4 regions of the Bradyrhizobium paxllaeri genome follow, and region 1 is predicted to be linked to each of the others. Evidence: predicted binding sites of a transcription regulator. Region 1 holds the regulator's gene; each other region holds the start of a gene.
The links. The regulator PhoB, encoded in region 1, activates phosphate uptake and scavenging genes when phosphate is short. The targets are predictions, from matches to a motif close to TGTCATNNANCTGTCAT.
Positions count from the first base shown of each region.

Region 2: the regulator PhoB is predicted to act here: its motif matches at 1,457-1,473, upstream of phnF (phosphonate metabolism transcriptional regulator PhnF).
Region 3: the regulator PhoB is predicted to act here: its motif matches at 2,374-2,390, upstream of LMTR21_RS38820 (DUF2794 domain-containing protein).
Region 4: the regulator PhoB is predicted to act here: its motif matches at 2,346-2,362, upstream of LMTR21_RS18185 (DUF47 domain-containing protein).

Region 1 covers NZ_CP042968.1:7,741,527-7,745,455, reverse strand. Annotated here, with positions in the region: gene pstA (phosphate ABC transporter permease PstA) at 1-317, shown strand, start outside; gene pstB (phosphate ABC transporter ATP-binding protein PstB) at 314-1,135, shown strand; gene phoU (phosphate signaling complex protein PhoU) at 1,147-1,863, shown strand; gene phoB (phosphate regulon transcriptional regulator PhoB) at 1,875-2,579, shown strand; gene LMTR21_RS37080 (GcrA family cell cycle regulator) at 2,754-3,266, opposite strand; gene LMTR21_RS37075 (aspartate aminotransferase family protein) at 3,767-3,929, shown strand, end outside.
Region 2 covers NZ_CP042968.1:2,704,982-2,708,910, forward strand. Annotated here, with positions in the region: gene phnE (phosphonate ABC transporter, permease protein PhnE) at 1-676, shown strand, start outside; gene phnF (phosphonate metabolism transcriptional regulator PhnF) at 692-1,420, opposite strand; gene phnG (phosphonate C-P lyase system protein PhnG) at 1,535-2,008, shown strand; gene phnH (phosphonate C-P lyase system protein PhnH) at 2,010-2,615, shown strand; gene LMTR21_RS12685 (carbon-phosphorus lyase complex subunit) at 2,618-3,721, shown strand; gene LMTR21_RS12690 (alpha-D-ribose 1-methylphosphonate 5-phosphate C-P-lyase PhnJ) at 3,718-3,929, shown strand, end outside.
Region 3 covers NZ_CP042968.1:8,135,924-8,139,852, forward strand. Annotated here, with positions in the region: gene LMTR21_RS38805 (ABC transporter permease) at 1-113, shown strand, start outside; gene LMTR21_RS38810 (Bax inhibitor-1/YccA family protein) at 357-1,148, shown strand; gene LMTR21_RS38815 (GNAT family N-acetyltransferase) at 1,308-1,838, shown strand; gene LMTR21_RS38820 (DUF2794 domain-containing protein) at 1,991-2,362, opposite strand; gene LMTR21_RS38825 (DUF1223 domain-containing protein) at 2,881-3,642, opposite strand; gene acnA (aconitate hydratase AcnA) at 3,867-3,929, opposite strand, start outside.
Region 4 covers NZ_CP042968.1:3,819,545-3,823,473, reverse strand. Annotated here, with positions in the region: gene LMTR21_RS18200 (peptide chain release factor 3) at 1-171, opposite strand, end outside; gene sugE (quaternary ammonium compound efflux SMR transporter SugE) at 326-649, shown strand; gene LMTR21_RS18190 (inorganic phosphate transporter) at 641-1,645, opposite strand; gene LMTR21_RS18185 (DUF47 domain-containing protein) at 1,661-2,305, opposite strand; gene LMTR21_RS18180 (branched-chain amino acid ABC transporter permease) at 2,457-3,425, opposite strand; gene LMTR21_RS18175 (branched-chain amino acid ABC transporter permease) at 3,427-3,929, opposite strand, start outside.

The DNA of each region.
Region 1 (3,929 bases):
TGCCGCGCTCGCTGGTCATCCGGCGCATCGCCTATCGTGCGGCGCGAAGCGGTCTGATCACCGGCGTGCTACTCGCCACTGCCCGCGTCGCCGGCGAAACCGCGCCGCTGCTGTTCACCGCGCTGTCGAACCAGTTCTTCAGCCTGAACCTGACCAAGACGATGGCGAACCTGCCGGTCACCATCAACAACTTCGTCCAGAGCCCCTATGCCTACTGGAAGGAACTCGCCTGGAGCGGGGCCTTGCTGATCACGCTCACCGTATTGGCCCTGAATATTGGCGCGCGCATTCTCGGCGCCGAGAGGACATCCAAATGACCGATCTTTCCGTATCCGTGAGTTCCGCCAGTGGACCCGTCCCGCAGGTGCCGTTGCCCGAGGCGGCGCCCAAGGTCACCGCGCGCGGCCTGAACTTCTATTACGGCGAGCACCATGCGTTGAAGAACATCAACCTGACGCTCGGCACCAACCGCGTCACCGCCTTCATCGGCCCGTCCGGCTGCGGCAAGTCCACGTTGCTGCGCATCTTCAACCGGATGTACGATCTCTATCCCGGCCAGCGCGCTACCGGGCAGTTGCTGCTGGACCAGACCAACGTTCTCGACCCCAAGCTCGATCTCAATCTGTTGCGGGCCCGGGTCGGCATGGTGTTCCAGAAGCCGACACCGTTCCCGATGACGATCTATGAGAACATCGCCTTCGGCATCCGACTCTATGAGAAGATCTCCAAGTCGGAAATGGACGGCCGGGTGGAGAAGGCGCTGCGCGGTGGCGCGCTGTGGAACGAGGTCAAGGACAAGCTCAATGCCAGCGGCCTCTCGCTCTCCGGCGGCCAGCAGCAGCGGCTCTGCATCGCCCGCACGGTCGCTGTCAGGCCTGAGGTGATCCTGTTCGACGAACCTTGTTCGGCGCTCGATCCGATCTCGACCGCCAAGATCGAGGAACTGATCCAGGAACTGGCGGAGGACTACACGATCGCCATCGTTACCCATAATATGCAGCAGGCGGCCCGCGTCTCCGACAAGACCGCCTTCATGTATCTCGGCGAGCTGATCGAATTCGACGACACCAACAAGATTTTCACCTCGCCTAGCGATCGACGTACCCAGGACTACATCACCGGGCGGTTTGGTTAAGGAGATAACAGATGGCTTCCGAGCACACCGCCAAAGCGTTCGACAGCGATCTTCAGGAGCTGACCCGCCTCGTCGCCGAGATGGGCGGCATGGTCGAACGCATGATCACCGAATCCGTCGACGCGCTGGTCCGCCGGGACGTCTCACTCGGCAAGCGCGTCGTCGCGACCGATGTCGAGATCGACCGCCTGCAGCACCTGATCGAGGAGCGCGCGGTGCTGACCATCGCCCGCCGCCAGCCGATGGCGATCGACTTGCGCGAAATCGTCGGCGCCATGCGCGTCGCCACCGATCTGGAGCGGATCGGCGATCTCGCCAAGAACATGGGCAAGCGGGTCGCGGCGCTGGAGAACGATTTCCAGCCGCTGAAGCTGATGCGCGGCCTGGAGCACATGACCGATCTGGTGCAGTCGCAGGTCAAGTCGGTGCTGGACGCCTATGCGGCGCACGACCTGCCGGCGGCGATGGCGGTGTGGAAGGGCGACGAGGAAGTCGACGCCATCTGCACCTCGCTGTTCCGCGAACTGCTCACCTACATGATGGAAGACCCGCGCAACATCTCGTTCTGCATTCATTTGATGTTCTGCGCCAAGAATATCGAGCGGATCGGCGACCACGCCACCAACATCGCCGAAACCGTGTTCTACATGATCGAGGGCCAGCAGATGCTCGACAAGCGCCCGAAGGGCGACATGACGACGTTTGCCTCCACGGTTCCGAATAGCTGAGGATACCAAGAATGAGCGCACGCATCATGGTGGTCGAGGACGAGGAAGCGCTGACCACGCTGTTGCGCTACAACCTCGACGCCGAAGGCTATGAGGTCGAGACCGTCGGCCGCGGCGACGATGCCGATACGCGGCTGAAGGAGCGCGTGCCCGATCTCGTCGTGCTCGACTGGATGTTGCCGGGCCTCTCCGGCATCGAACTCTGCCGCCGCCTGCGCGCCCGCCCGGAAACCAAGCAACTGCCGATCATCATGCTGACCGCGCGTGGCGAGGAGAGCGAGCGCGTACGCGGGCTTGCGACCGGTGCCGACGATTACATCGTCAAGCCGTTCTCGGTGCCGGAACTTTTGGCGCGGGTGAAGGGCCTGTTGCGGCGGGCAAGCCCGGAGCGGCTCGCTACTGTGCTCACCTATGGCGACATCGAGCTCGACCGCGAGAAGCGCCGCGTCGCGCGCTCCGGCCGCCAGATCGACCTCGGCCCGACCGAGTATCGCCTGCTGGAATTTTTCCTCGAACATCCCGGCCGCGTCTTCAGCCGCGAGCAATTGCTCGACAGCGTCTGGGGCCGCGACATCTACATCGACGAGCGCACCGTCGACGTCCACATCGGCCGCCTGCGCAAGCTGCTCAATCCGGGTCGGGAACAGGATCCCATCCGCACCGTGCGCGGCGCGGGATACGCGCTGGATGATCGCTTCGCGAAGGTGGAGCCGTAAGGCTTCGCTGCCATCTCGGCGCATTCAGCCGTCGTCCCCGCGAACGCGGGGACCCATAACCACTAATCTCGATTGTTGAAATGCGCTGGAGCCCCAGCGAGGCATAACCACAAACACCTGTGGTTATGGGTCCCTGCGTTCGCAGGGACGACGACGTTGAGATAATCGCGCCCCTTACCGCGTCTGCTTCGGCGCCTGCCGCCGCCGATCGGCCGCCGGCTGATACGCCACGCGCGAGTGATGCGCGCAATAGGGCAGGCCGGTGAGCGCCTTGCCGCCGCAGAAGAAGAACTCCGGGCTCGAGGGATCGCCGACCGGCCAGTGGCAGGTCGCCTCGTTCAATTCGAGCAGCGAGAGCCGCTGGCTCATCGGCACCACATTGTCGAAGGCAATCGGATCGGCCTCGATCTCCACCTCGAAAGCGTGCGCCAGCGCGGTGTTGCCGCGCGAAACCGGGCGCGACACCCGCATCATCTGCTGAGCGGCGGGGCGTGCCTTGCGCTGCCGCGGAGCAGCCGAGGAGGGGCTCTTGGCGCGGCCGGACAGGCCGAGCCGGTGTACTTTGCCGATCACGGCGTTTCGCGTCACATTTCCGAGTTCCGCGGCAATCTGGCTCGCCGATAATCCGGCTTCCCAGAGCTTCTTCAGCTGCTCGACGCGATCGTCGGACCAGGTTAAAACCGTCATCGTAATCTTCCCTTCGCATCGCGCCGGCCAATCGAGGGCAGCGCTGGCGATGTCATTCGTCTCAAAAATCCCTGCGGTCAGAATCCCTTAGCCCTCGCCGGGCGCGGAAAGAGCGCCCGAACGTTTACGCCTGCACAAATGGACTCTTAGGGATCAGAACTGCCGCACGAGATGTCGTACCCGACAGCCCAAACGCTACAATATGGCGTGACTCGGGCGCAAGAGTCCGCGCCCCAACGTCCACATGTTCCGACATCTAGGCTTTTCACTGCGTGTTTTACACCACACCGCAATCCTACGGATTTCGGCATCTTGCACTGCAGGAAAGGCCGTTCCATGGCGTGTTGACAGCGCTCCCGGCCTACATAGAATACCTCTCACGTGCCGCCCTTAAGAGGCGGCACGTTTCGTTTTCGCCAGACCGGCTGCTGCCGCGTTCGCGCTACTGCCTGCGTGTCCCCGGCCGGTCAAACCTTCAGTGCAAACCTTTTGTGATTGCCATGACCAATAGCGCCACGTCGCATCTGCTCCCCGTCTTCGCCAGGGTCGATCTCGGCTTCGAAAGCGGCGAGGGCTGCTGGCTGACCGCAACCAATGGCGAGCGCTATCTCGATTTCACCTCGGGCGTCGCGGTGAATGCGCTGGGTCATTGCCATCCGCATC
Region 2 (3,929 bases), 3.3 Mb from region 1:
CAAGCTGGGTGAATTCGTTCGGCTCATGTTGCCGCCTAATCCTGGTTCCTGGGCGGAAGTATTGAAATATCTGCATGCTCTCGGAGAGACGGTTTCGATCGCGTTTCTCGGCACGCTGGGCGGGGCACTGCTCGCGTTGCCGGTATCCCTGCTGGCGGCGCGCAATGTGGTTGCAAACTGGATCGTCCACCTTTTGACACGCCGCAGCCTCGATACCATTCGTGGCGTCGATACCTTGATCTGGGCCCTCATCTGGGTTGGCGTCGTGGGGTTGGGCCCGTTCGCAGTTATCTTGGCAGTCATCTGCAGCGATTTTGGGACTTTTGGGAAGTTATTCTCGGAAGCGATCGAGGCGGCCGACAAGAACCCCGCTGAGGGGGTTCGATCATTGGGCGGCAACCATCTCCATAGCGTCCGGTTCGGATTGCTGCCGCAGGTCTTTCCGATCTTGTTAAGTCAGGTGCTCTACTACTTCGAGTCGAATACGCGGTCGGCGACGATTATCGGAATCGTCGGGGCAGGCGGAATTGGACTTCAACTTGCCGAGCAAATCCGGGTGCTGGAATGGCAAAAGGTATCGTTTCTGATTTTGCTTATCCTGATAACGGTATCGGCAATCGACTGGATGTCCGGCAAGCTCCGTTTCGCGATCATCGGCAAGCGAGCAATCTCATGATGTCTCGCTGCTAGACTAGCCACTCTCGATCACGAACTCGACGCGCTCGGCCGCGAAGCGCGAGCGCTTGGTCGTGACCGGCTGGCCTGCGGTATCGACGTCGGTGCTGTCCACCACGAGCACGGGACGGCCGAGCGCGAGATCCAGCCGCGCCGCGTCGGTTGCGTCGACGATACTAGCGGTGATCCGGGTGGACGAGCGGCGAAAGTCCCGGATGCCGTAATGCGCAACCAGCTTGGTCATCGAACGGACATTGGCGAACACCTTCCCGGCATCGGGGAAGCGCTCGGCCGAAAGCCAGGTGGTGCTGACGCAGATCGGTACGCGGTCGGCGAGCCGCACCGATTCGATTCGGACCAGCGGCGCACCGGTCTTTAGTCCGAGCTCTCGCGCCAGCTCGCGCGTGGCTTCTTCCTCTGACACGTCGATAAACTGGCCGCGCGGCTCTCGGCCGCCGGCGCCGACGATTTCGGAAAAGCGCGTTCGGGAGCGCAGGGGATAGGCGATGCGTCCCGTCTCGACATAGGTACCGCTGCCGCGCTCGGCGCGCACCAGGCCGCGTTCGGCCAGCGTCGCGAGCGCGCGGCGTACGGTGTGGCGGTTGACGCGATAGGTTTCGGCGATCTCCATCTCGCCCGGCAGCTTTTCGCCCGCGGCAAAGCGGCCATCGGCAATGCCGCGCTCGATGCCGTCGGCGACCTGCCGCCACAGCGCGACGCCAGAGGGCGTGTCCTGGATGCTCATGGAACGAAACCGGGCATCGGAGAAAAATTACCTCATAGTCACGAAACTGTCATGGCGCTTCGTTATCAAGTTGTCTAGTATCATAGACAACTTGATTCAGGCAAGGTCGATATGATGGCGGGCGACGAAAGTCTGGCAGACGAAGACAGTGGACAGGCGCAACGCAAGGCTGCAATGGCGGTGCTGGCGCACTCCGATGTCGTCGACATTGCCTGTCATCTCGAGGCGATTGCGTTGCCGGCGCATGAAGACCTGCGCGTATCAGAGAACGGCCTGGTCATGGTGCGCGGCCGGATCGGTGGCGATGGTGCGCCCTTTAATCTCGGGGAGGCCACGGTTTCTCGCGCGGCAGTGCGGCTTTCGACCGGAGAAGTCGGTTTTGGCTACACGCTCGGCCGCGATCGTCACAAGGCGAAGCTGATCGCGCTGTGTGATGCCATGGTGCAGTCGGACGAGTTCGCGGTCGCGGTTGAAGCCGAGGTGATTGCGCCGCTGCGCGAGGCAGTGATCGAAAAACGCAACCGCAAGGCCGCGGAAGCGGCGGCCACGCGGGTCGATTTCTACACGCTGGTGCGGGGTGAGGGCTGACATGACGACCGTTGCCGAATTGCCCGCAGGATTTGCCGACAAGGTGTTGTCGGCGCAATCGACCTTCCGCTCCGTGATGGACGCCATGGCGCGTCCCGGCAGCATTCAGCGCATTGCGTCGGTGGCCGGTACGCCTGATGCGATGATGCGCGGCACGGCCGCCATAGCGCTGACGCTGTTTGATCACGATACGCCTGTGTGGCTCGATAGCTGGATGTCGGCGACGGCTGATGTCGCCAGATGGCTCAAGTTTCATACGAGCGCGCCGATCGTTGCGGATTCATCGATCGCCGGTTTCGCATTGGTGGGCGACCCCGTAAACCTGCCGCCGCTCGATCGCTTTGCGTTCGGTAGCAATGAATATCCGGATCGTTCGACGACGCTGATCCTTCAGGTCGAAAGCCTGACCGATGGCCCTGTGGTGGAGTTGCGCGGCCCCGGCATCGATGGAGCGGCGACGCTGCGCGCTTCAATCGAGCCGCAGGATCTGTTCGAGCGGCTGGCCGTGAACGCCACGCTGTTTCCGCGCGGCATCGATGTCGTGCTGGTCCATGACGATGCCATTGTTGCGATACCGCGCACGACGCGGCTGGTGAGGGGAGGCTGACGATGTATGTTGCCGTCAAGGGAGGCGAGCGCGCCATCGAGAACGCCCATCGCCTGCTGGCGCATGAGCGGCGCGGCGATCGCGATGTTCCCGAACTGTCGCTGGCCCAGATCTCCGAGCAGCTTTCGCTCGGCGTCGACCGCGTCATGACGGAAGGGTCGCTGTACGACCGCGAACTGGCGGCGCTGGCCATCAAGCAGGCGCGGGGCGACCTGATCGAGGCGATCTTCCTGGTGCGCGCGTTCCGCGCCACGCTGCCGCGGTTCGGTGCGACGGAGCCGGTCGATACCGGCGCGATGCAAGTGCGTCGCCGGATTTCCTCGACGTTCAAGGATATTCCGGGCGGGCAGATTCTCGGGCCCACTTTCGATTACACCCACCGTTTGCTGGATCCGCAGCTTGCGGACGGTTTTTCGCCCGAAGCGCCCGCCGCCGGCGAAGCGTCCGCCGCGGCGACCACGCGCGTCACCGACATTCTCGGCCGCGACGGGCTGATTGAGCCGTCACCGGCTGCCGACGCTGATGCTCCGGTCGGAGACTTGACGCGCGAACCGCTGAATTTCCCGGCCGATCGTGATCTGCGCCTGCAAAATCTGGCGCGTGCCGACGAGGGTTTTCTGCTGGCGCTCGGCTATTCCTCGCAGCGCGGCTATGGTCGCAACCATCCGTTTGCCGGCGAGATTCGCTTCGGCGAGGTGGAGGTCGAGTTCATGGCCGAGGATGCCGGCTTTGCTATTCCGCTCGGTTCGATCGCCCTGACCGAATGCCAGATGGTCAACCAGTTCAAGGGATCGGCGACGGAAGCGCCGTGTTTTACGCGCGGCTATGGCCTGGCCTTCGGACAGAGCGAGCGCAAGACCATGTCGATGGCGCTGGTCGATCGCAGCCTGCGCGCCCGCGAGCTTGGCGAGGAAGTGATCGCGCCGGGCCAGGACGAGGAATTCGTGATGTCGCACTCGGACAATGTGCAGGCGACCGGCTTCGTCGAGCATCTCAAGCTGCCGCATTACGTCGACTTCCAGTCCGAACTCGGCCTCTTGCGCAAATTGCGCCAGGAGTTTGCCGAGGCGAACGAGGCGCCGCAAATGCAGGAGGCCGCGGAATGAACGCGCCAGCTTACAATTTCGCCTATCTCGACGAGCAGACCAAGCGGATGATCCGCCGCGCGATCCTTAAGGCGATCGCGATCCCCGGCTATCAGGTGCCGTTTGCGAGCCGCGAAATGCCGATGCCGTATGGCTGGGGTACCGGCGGCGTGCAGGTGACGGCGGCGATCCTCGGGCCCGATGACGTGCTGAAGGTGATCGACCAGGG
Region 3 (3,929 bases), 390 kb from region 1:
GCAGCGCGGCCGGCGTGGTTGTCGCGGCCCTGATCGTCACGGTGGGGCTTGGGCTCGCCGGGACGTTGCTGGCGCTGAACCAGAAGCCAGCCAGCGTGTTGCGGAATTTGTGACAATTTGTAGCGGCGGAAAGCCGGGTTAACGCAAGCTTTACGCGCAAATAGCAGGCAGAAGCGACATTCAGCCGCGCGTGGAAGCTTGCGTCGAATGTGTTAGTTTCCCACATACCAGCCAGGATCAGTGGCCGGGTTCATGACGTGAAGTTAACGTCGGCAGATCGGGACATCTGAGCTAAGAAATCTAACCGGTGCCGCAAACCCCTTGCGCTCCGCCGGCCAACCAACGGGAATTCGACCATGTCGGACCTAGACCGTAACTACGTATCTCCTTTCGGCCGGGCCGCCGGACGCGTTGACGCAGCGGCCGTCGATGCCGGTCTGCGCGCCTACATGCTGCGCATCTACAACTACATGAGCATCGGCCTGGCCATCACCGGCCTTGCGGCGCTCGGCGTCTACATGGCTGCAGTGACCACCGACCAGGCCGGCGCCGCCGCCCGGTTCGGCAATGCCTTCCTGACGCCGTTCGGCTACGCGATGTATGTCAGCCCGTTGAAGTGGCTGTTCATCCTCGCGCCGCTGGTCATGGTGTTCGCGATCTCGGCCGGCATCAACCGGCTGCGGCCGGCGACCGCTCAGCTGCTGTTCTGGGTGTTCTCGGCGCTGATGGGCATTTCGCTGTCTTCGATCTTCCTGGTGTATACGCACACCTCGATCGTGCGGGTGTTCTTCATCACCGCGGCGACCTTCGGCGCGCTGAGCCTCTACGGCTACACCACCAAGCGTGACATGAGCGGCATGGGGTCGTTCCTGTTCATGGGCCTGATCGGCGTCGTCATCGCGAGCCTGGTCAACCTGTTCCTGGCGAGTTCGATGCTGCAGTTCATCGTCTCGGTGGTCGGCGTGCTGGTGTTCGCGGGCCTCACCGCTTGGGATACCCAGCGGCTGAAGAACGACTACATCTACGGCTACGCCGCTGAAGGCGGCGAGATTGCGGAGAAGGCGGCGATCTCGGGTGCGCTGTCGCTCTATCTGAACTTCATCAACCTGTTCACGCTGCTGCTGCAGCTCCTCGGCCAGCGCGACTAGCCGCTGCCGACCAGGTTCACAAGTTGAAGCCCCGGCCTCGCGGCCGGGGCTTTTCTTTTGATCAGTGCTCGTCATGCCCGGGCCTCACCCGGGCCATGACGGAAAGAGCGTTGATCCACACTTGCCTGCTGGTATCTTATTGCCATGCCCGCTTCTGAATTGCCCGCTCCTGAAATCCGGCCCGCCACCGAGGCCGACCTCCCTGCCATCACAGAAATCTACGAACAAGCAGTGCGCTACGGCACCGCCACGTTCGAGCTGATTCCACCCGACCTCGCCGAAATGACCCGGCGGTTCAAAGTGCTGATGGATGACGGCTTTCCCTATTTTGCCGCCGCGGTCGAAGGCGAAGTGATCGGCTACGCCTATGCCGGCCCCTATCGGCCGCGGCCGGCCTATCGCTTCACGGTGGAGAACTCGGTCTACCTGAAGCCTTCGACGCACCGGCGCGGCATCGGCCTGCAATTGATGCAGCGGCTGATCCCGGAATGCGAGGCGCGCGGTTTCCGGCAGATGATCGCCGTGATCGGCGATTCCGCCAATGCCGGCTCGATCGGCCTTCACACCAAATGCGGTTTCCAGATGATCGGGACGCACGCCAATGTCGGCCTCAAATTCGGCCGCTGGCTCGACACGGTGATGATGCAGCTCGCGCTCGGTGAAGGCGGCACGACGGTGCCGAAGGATTGAGACGGCTTCGTAGCCGTAGGGTGGGCAAAGCCAACGGGTCGCGCGAATGCGCGCCCGATGACAGGCTCCGCGTGCCCACCATCAGCGCGGCATTTCGGGGAAAGATGGTGGGCACGGCGCAAGTGCGCCTTTGCCCCCCTACGGCAACTCCGTCAAACCACCGCCAGCTTGCGGTCGATCACCAGCAGCACGCGTTCGAGCTCGTGGCCGCGGCGCAGGATCAGCCCGGTCGCCGAGATCACGCTGTACATGCCCTGCTTGCGCGCGAGCCGCGGGTCCTTCTCGATACGGTAAAGCGGGACTTCGGAAGCGCGGCGGAACACCGAAAACACCGCGCGGTCTTTCATGAAGTCGATGGCATAGTCGCGCCATTCGCCGTCGGCGACCATGCGGCCATACAAATTGAGGATACGGTTGAGTTCGAGACGATTGAAAGTGACCCGATTCGGCGGGGGAACTGCAGTGGCGGGACGCGCCACTGCGCGGTTCGCGCTTGGATCGGTGTCCTCCGATATCGGGTTCATGGAGCGCCTCCTGTCATCCAGCCTACATGATCGCGCTAACCGCGGAATGCCGCAAGGGGGCTGGAAATGCGAGGAAAACCGCATGGAACCGCCGAAATGGCGAAATATCGATCCCCGGGGATTCACGGGATCGTTAGCGGAATCTTATTGCTGCCCTACTTCCGCCAACCGCCTGCCCCGCTGGATTGCGAAAAAACAATCCTGCGTTGGCCCGGTCCTTTCGGTTCCGGATTCCTCAGCCCCCAGCCCCCCGGGGCCGTCGGGATCGGGCCTGTTCGCAGAAGGGAGTTGATCCCGATACTGGGCCAACGAAAGTTGGTCCTTTTTCGTTTGTAGTGACCGCTTCGACAAAAGTCAGCCGTCATTGCGCGCGTGCAACGCGAGCCCTGATCTGCATCGACATATCAGAGAATCAAATAGCCGCGATCAGGCGGATGGATTCCGCCCGACATGCGAGCGCACATCGCTAGCCCTGCACCTGACGTAGCGCGTTTCGGACCGACAGTAGAATCAGCTTGTCAGCGTAGCGCGGTGTAGGCGGCGCCGAGCATCGCGCCCGGCTTGTCGCGACTGCCGTCCTGGACATAGACGACCGCACCATCGACGCCGTCGCGGGAAATATTTTCCAGCGGCACAGTCCAGCTTCCCGAACTGCCGTTCCAGTCGCCGACCTTCACCAGATTACGGACCACGTTGTAATAGGTGATCTGCTGACCGCGGTTTTCGCCGCGCCCGATCGAAATCGGCACCGCCTTCGAGACCGAGCAGATCCAGATTTCGCCACGGCCCGGCGTCGACACCTTGCTCGCATCGACCGAGACGTTGAGCAGCTTGCCCGACAACGTCATCGTCACCGGCAGTGACATCACGCCTTCGGTCTTGCTGGTCGTCTTGATGGCGCCATCGATGGCGGCGCGATCGCTGCCGATCACCTGCGCGGAGCCGTTGACGATCATCTGCGGCGTGTAGAGATTCCTATCGCCGCGGACATGCGAATAGGCTTTCTGACGCGCGCTGAAACGCGAGTCCGCCAGCGTGTCCTTCCAGCCGAGATAATCCCAGTAGTCGACCGGCATGCTCAGCGCGATCACCGACGGATCCTTGGCCAGTTCGCCGACGATCTGGTCGGCCGGCGGACACGACGAACAGCCCTGCGAGGTGAACAGTTCAACGACGGCGCGCGGATCGGCGTGAGCCGGGCGGATGACCGCGACGATCGCGCAGACGCCGAGCGCGCCGGACCATCGCGATATGCAGTTGTAGGCCATCATCGCTGACATGCTGCGAACCGGCTGTAGGGTTTTCGATCCGTATTTGTACGGGGCATGGTGTGAGCTCCTGAATGCGTGCCCCAGACGCGCGAAAGCGGCCTTTTCATAGGCCGCCTTCTTTCTTGTCGCCACTCACTTCGAAGTGAGGCACTGATCACAAATCCGCGTTTCAAAGCGTTTTCAAGCGAAGTGGTTACCGGTTCGCGTGAAGAAAACGCGTCAGAAAGAGAACTCTAAGCCGCGAGTTTGCGCAGCACATAATGCAGAATGCCGCCGTTTCGATAGTACTCGAGCTC
Region 4 (3,929 bases), 3.9 Mb from region 1:
CTTGACCTGCCCCGCCAGGTTGATGGCGCCGCCGAACAGCAGGAGCTTTTCGGTCAGCGTGGTCTTGCCGGCGTCCGGGTGGGAGATGATCGCAAAGGTGCGGCGCCGCGCCACTTCATCTGAGAGCGGCGTGCGGAGCGGCGATTCGGCGGCGGCAGCAATGTCGGACATGAGGCTCGAGCGTTTGGCAGGGAAAGGGGGGCTAATCAAGCCTCATTTGGTGGTTGCAGGGGTCGCTCTCCAGTCCCATATCGGCTTGGGAAGGACGACCTTCCAACTCACAGCTCATCCGCGGGGACGACCCTGCCTGATCAGGAGGGTTGTCATGGCCTGGATCGTGTTGTTCGTCGCCGGCCTCATGGAAATAGGCTGGGCGATCGGCCTCAAATATACCGAAGGTTTCACCCGGCTCATTCCATCGGTCCTGACGCTCGCTTGCATGGCCGGCAGCATCCTGCTGCTCGGTCTTGCCCTGAAAGTGCTGCCGATTGGAACCGCCTACGCGATCTGGACCGGAATCGGCGCGGTCGGAACGGCAATCCTGGGCATCTTCCTGTTCGGCGAGCCCGCGACCGCCGCCCGCCTCGCCTGCATCGGGCTGATTGTGGCCGGCATCATCGGGCTCAAGCTTGTCACCGGATCAGCGTAGCAGCAGCACCGCCCAATAGGTCAGCGCAGCCACGCTTGCGGATGCCGGGATGGTGATCACCCAGGCGTAGACGATCGAACTTGCCACATTCCAGCGCACCGCCGAGACCCGCCGCGCCGCGCCGACGCCGACGATGGAGCCGGTGATGGTATGGGTCGTGGAAACGGGAACTCCGAGAAAGGTCGCCATGAAGAGGGTCGCAGCGCCGCCGGTTTCCGCGCAAAAGCCCTGCATCGGCGTCAGCTTGGTGATCCGCAGCCCCATGGTGCGGACGATCCGCCAGCCCCCCATCAGCGTGCCGAGCCCCATGGCTGCCTGGCAGGAGATCACGACCCAGAACGGGACGGAGAAATCCGTCCCGAGGTGCCCCTGCGAATATAACAGCACCGCGATGATACCCATGGTTTTTTGCGCGTCGTTGCCGCCATGGCCGAGCGAATAGAGCGAGGCCGAGACGAATTGCAGGATGCGGAAGGCGCGGTCGACCGCAAACGGCGTCGAGCGCACCGACAGCCAGGACACGATCGCGACCAGCATCAGTGCCAGCAGGAACCCGACCAACGGCGACAGCACGATCGCCAGCAGCGCCTTGGACAGGCCGCTCCAGACTGCCGCGGAAATGCCTGCCTTGGCGACGCCGGCGCCGACCAGTCCGCCGATCAGCGCGTGCGAACTCGACGACGGAATACCGAGCGCCCAGGTGATCAGGTTCCAGACGATGGCGCCGACCAGCGCCGCGAAGATGACGGTGGCATCCACGACGCTGGCGTCGATGATGCCGGTGCCGATGGTATTGGCAACGTGCAATCCGAACACCAGGAAAGCGATGAAATTGAAAAAAGCGGCCCACATCACCGCATATTGCGGGCGCAGCACGCGGGTCGATACAATTGTTGCGATCGAATTGGCGGCGTCGTGCAATCCATTGAGGAAATCGAACAGCAGCGCGACCGCGATCAGGAAGATCAGAATTGGAAGACCAAGGGTGGCGTCCACTGAATTGGCCCTGCCCTATACCTGTTCGATCACGATCGAATTGATCTCGTTGGCGACGTCATCGAAGCGGTCGGACACTTTTTCGAGGTGCTTGTAGATCTCGGCACCGACCACGAAGTCCATCGAATTGCCGTCGCGGTGCTTGAGAAACAGCTCCTTCAACCCGATGTCGTGGAGATCGTCGATACGGCCCTCCAGCTTTCCGATTTCCTCGGTGATGGAGGTCAGCATCGCGACGTTGTTGCCGATCGACTGCATCAGGGGAAGCGCGCGGCTGACGAGGTTGGCGCATTCGACCAGCAGCGTAGCTATTTCGCGCATCGGGGGTTCGAACGTCCGGACTTCGAACAGCACCACCGCCTTCGCGGTCTGCTGCATCTGGTCGATGGCGTCGTCCATTGCGGTGATCAGGTTCTTGATGTCGCCGCGGTCGAACGGGGTAATGAAGGTGCGCCGAACCGCGGTCAGTACCTCGCGGGTGATGCCGTCGGCATCGTTTTCGAACTGGTTGACGCGCTGGCAGAATACCGGCGTCTCCTCGCCGCCGCGCAGCATGTCCTGCAACGCCAGCGCGCCCTGCACTACCGTCTGGGCATGTCGGGCAAACAGGTCAAAAAACCGCTCCTCCTTGGGCAAAAAGGCACGAAACCAGCGCAGCATGGGTATTGTCCGTCGTTCAGAACGGCCGCGGGGAGCGGCCCGTCACGAAGCTGTCATAGACCATTCGCAGGGAAAACGCGCCACGGCGGGACCCGGGAACCGGGTCATCCACCGCTTTGTGAAGCCGAAAACGGCGCCAAAACCGGCCGTTTTACAGGGATCGGCGGAAAAAATGAGCGATTTCGCCGATGATACCCCGGCGGAACGTCAGCACGCAGGCCACGAAGATGACCCCCTGGATCACCGTCACCCACTGGCCGAACCCGGCCAGATATTGCTGCATGGCGATGATCACGAAGGCGCCGACGACCGGGCCGAAGATGGTTCCGAGGCCGCCGACCAGCGTCATCAGCACGATTTCACCCGACATCGTCCAGTGCACGTCGGTGAGCGAGGCGTTCTGCGCCACGAACACCTTCAGCGAGCCGGCAAAGCCCGCAAGCGTACCGGACAGAATGAAGGCGAGCAGCTTGTACTGGTCGGTCTTATAGCCCAGCGAAATCGCCCGCTGCTCGTTCTCGCGGATCGCCTTCAAGACCTCGCCGAACGGCGAGTTGATGGTGCGGAAGATCAGCAGGAAGCCGGCAAGGAAGCCCGCCAATACGACGTAATAAAGCACCGTCGGCTGCGAAAGATTGAATACTCCGAACAGATAGCCTTGCGGAATGCCCTGGATGCCGTCCTCACCATGGGTGAACGGCGCCTGCAGATAGATGAAATACAGGAGCTGCGAGAGCGCCAGCGTGATCATCGAAAAATAGATGCCCTGCCGGCGAATCGAGATGAAGCCGGTGACGACGGAGAGCGCCGCAGCGCCGGCGACGCCGACCAGAATTCCGACCTCCGGCGTTACACCCCAGACCTTGAGCGCATGCGCCGAGCAGTAGCCTGCAGTGCCCAGGAACATGGCGTGGCCGAACGACAACAGGCCGCCATAGCCGATCAAGAGGTTGAAGGCGCAGGCAAGCAGCGCAAAACACAGCGCTTGCATCACGAAGAACGGATAGATGCCCGTCAGGGGTACGAGTCCCAGCAGCACCGCCATCAAGGCGAACACGATCATCTCGTCGCGTATCGCGCGCGGGGTTACCGGCAGTGTGTCGTCAGTCAATGCGCTCATGTCAGGCCGCCCGTCCCGTCAGTCCCGTTGGCTTCACCAGCAACACCAGCACCATCAGGACGAACACCACGGTGTTGGAAGCCTCGGGATAAAAATACTTCGTAAGCCCCTCGATCACGCCGAGCGCGAAGCCGGTGATGATCGATCCCATGATCGATCCCATGCCGCCGATCACCACCACCGCGAACACGACGATGATCAGGTCCGCGCCCATCAGCGGGCGGACCTGATTGATCGGCGCCGACAGCACGCCGGCGAGCGCGGCAAGCCCGACGCCGAGGCCGTAGGTCAGCGTGATCATGCGCGGCACATTGATGCCGAAGGCGCGGACCAGGGTCGGATTTTCGGTCGCGGCGCGCAGGTAAGCGCCGAGCCGCGTCTTCTCGATCAGGAACCAGGTCGCCAAGCAGACCACCAGCGAGAAGATCACCACCCAGCCGCGGTAGACCGGCAGGAACATGAAGCCGAGATTGATGCCACCCTGCAGGCCGCGCCTGCAGATTG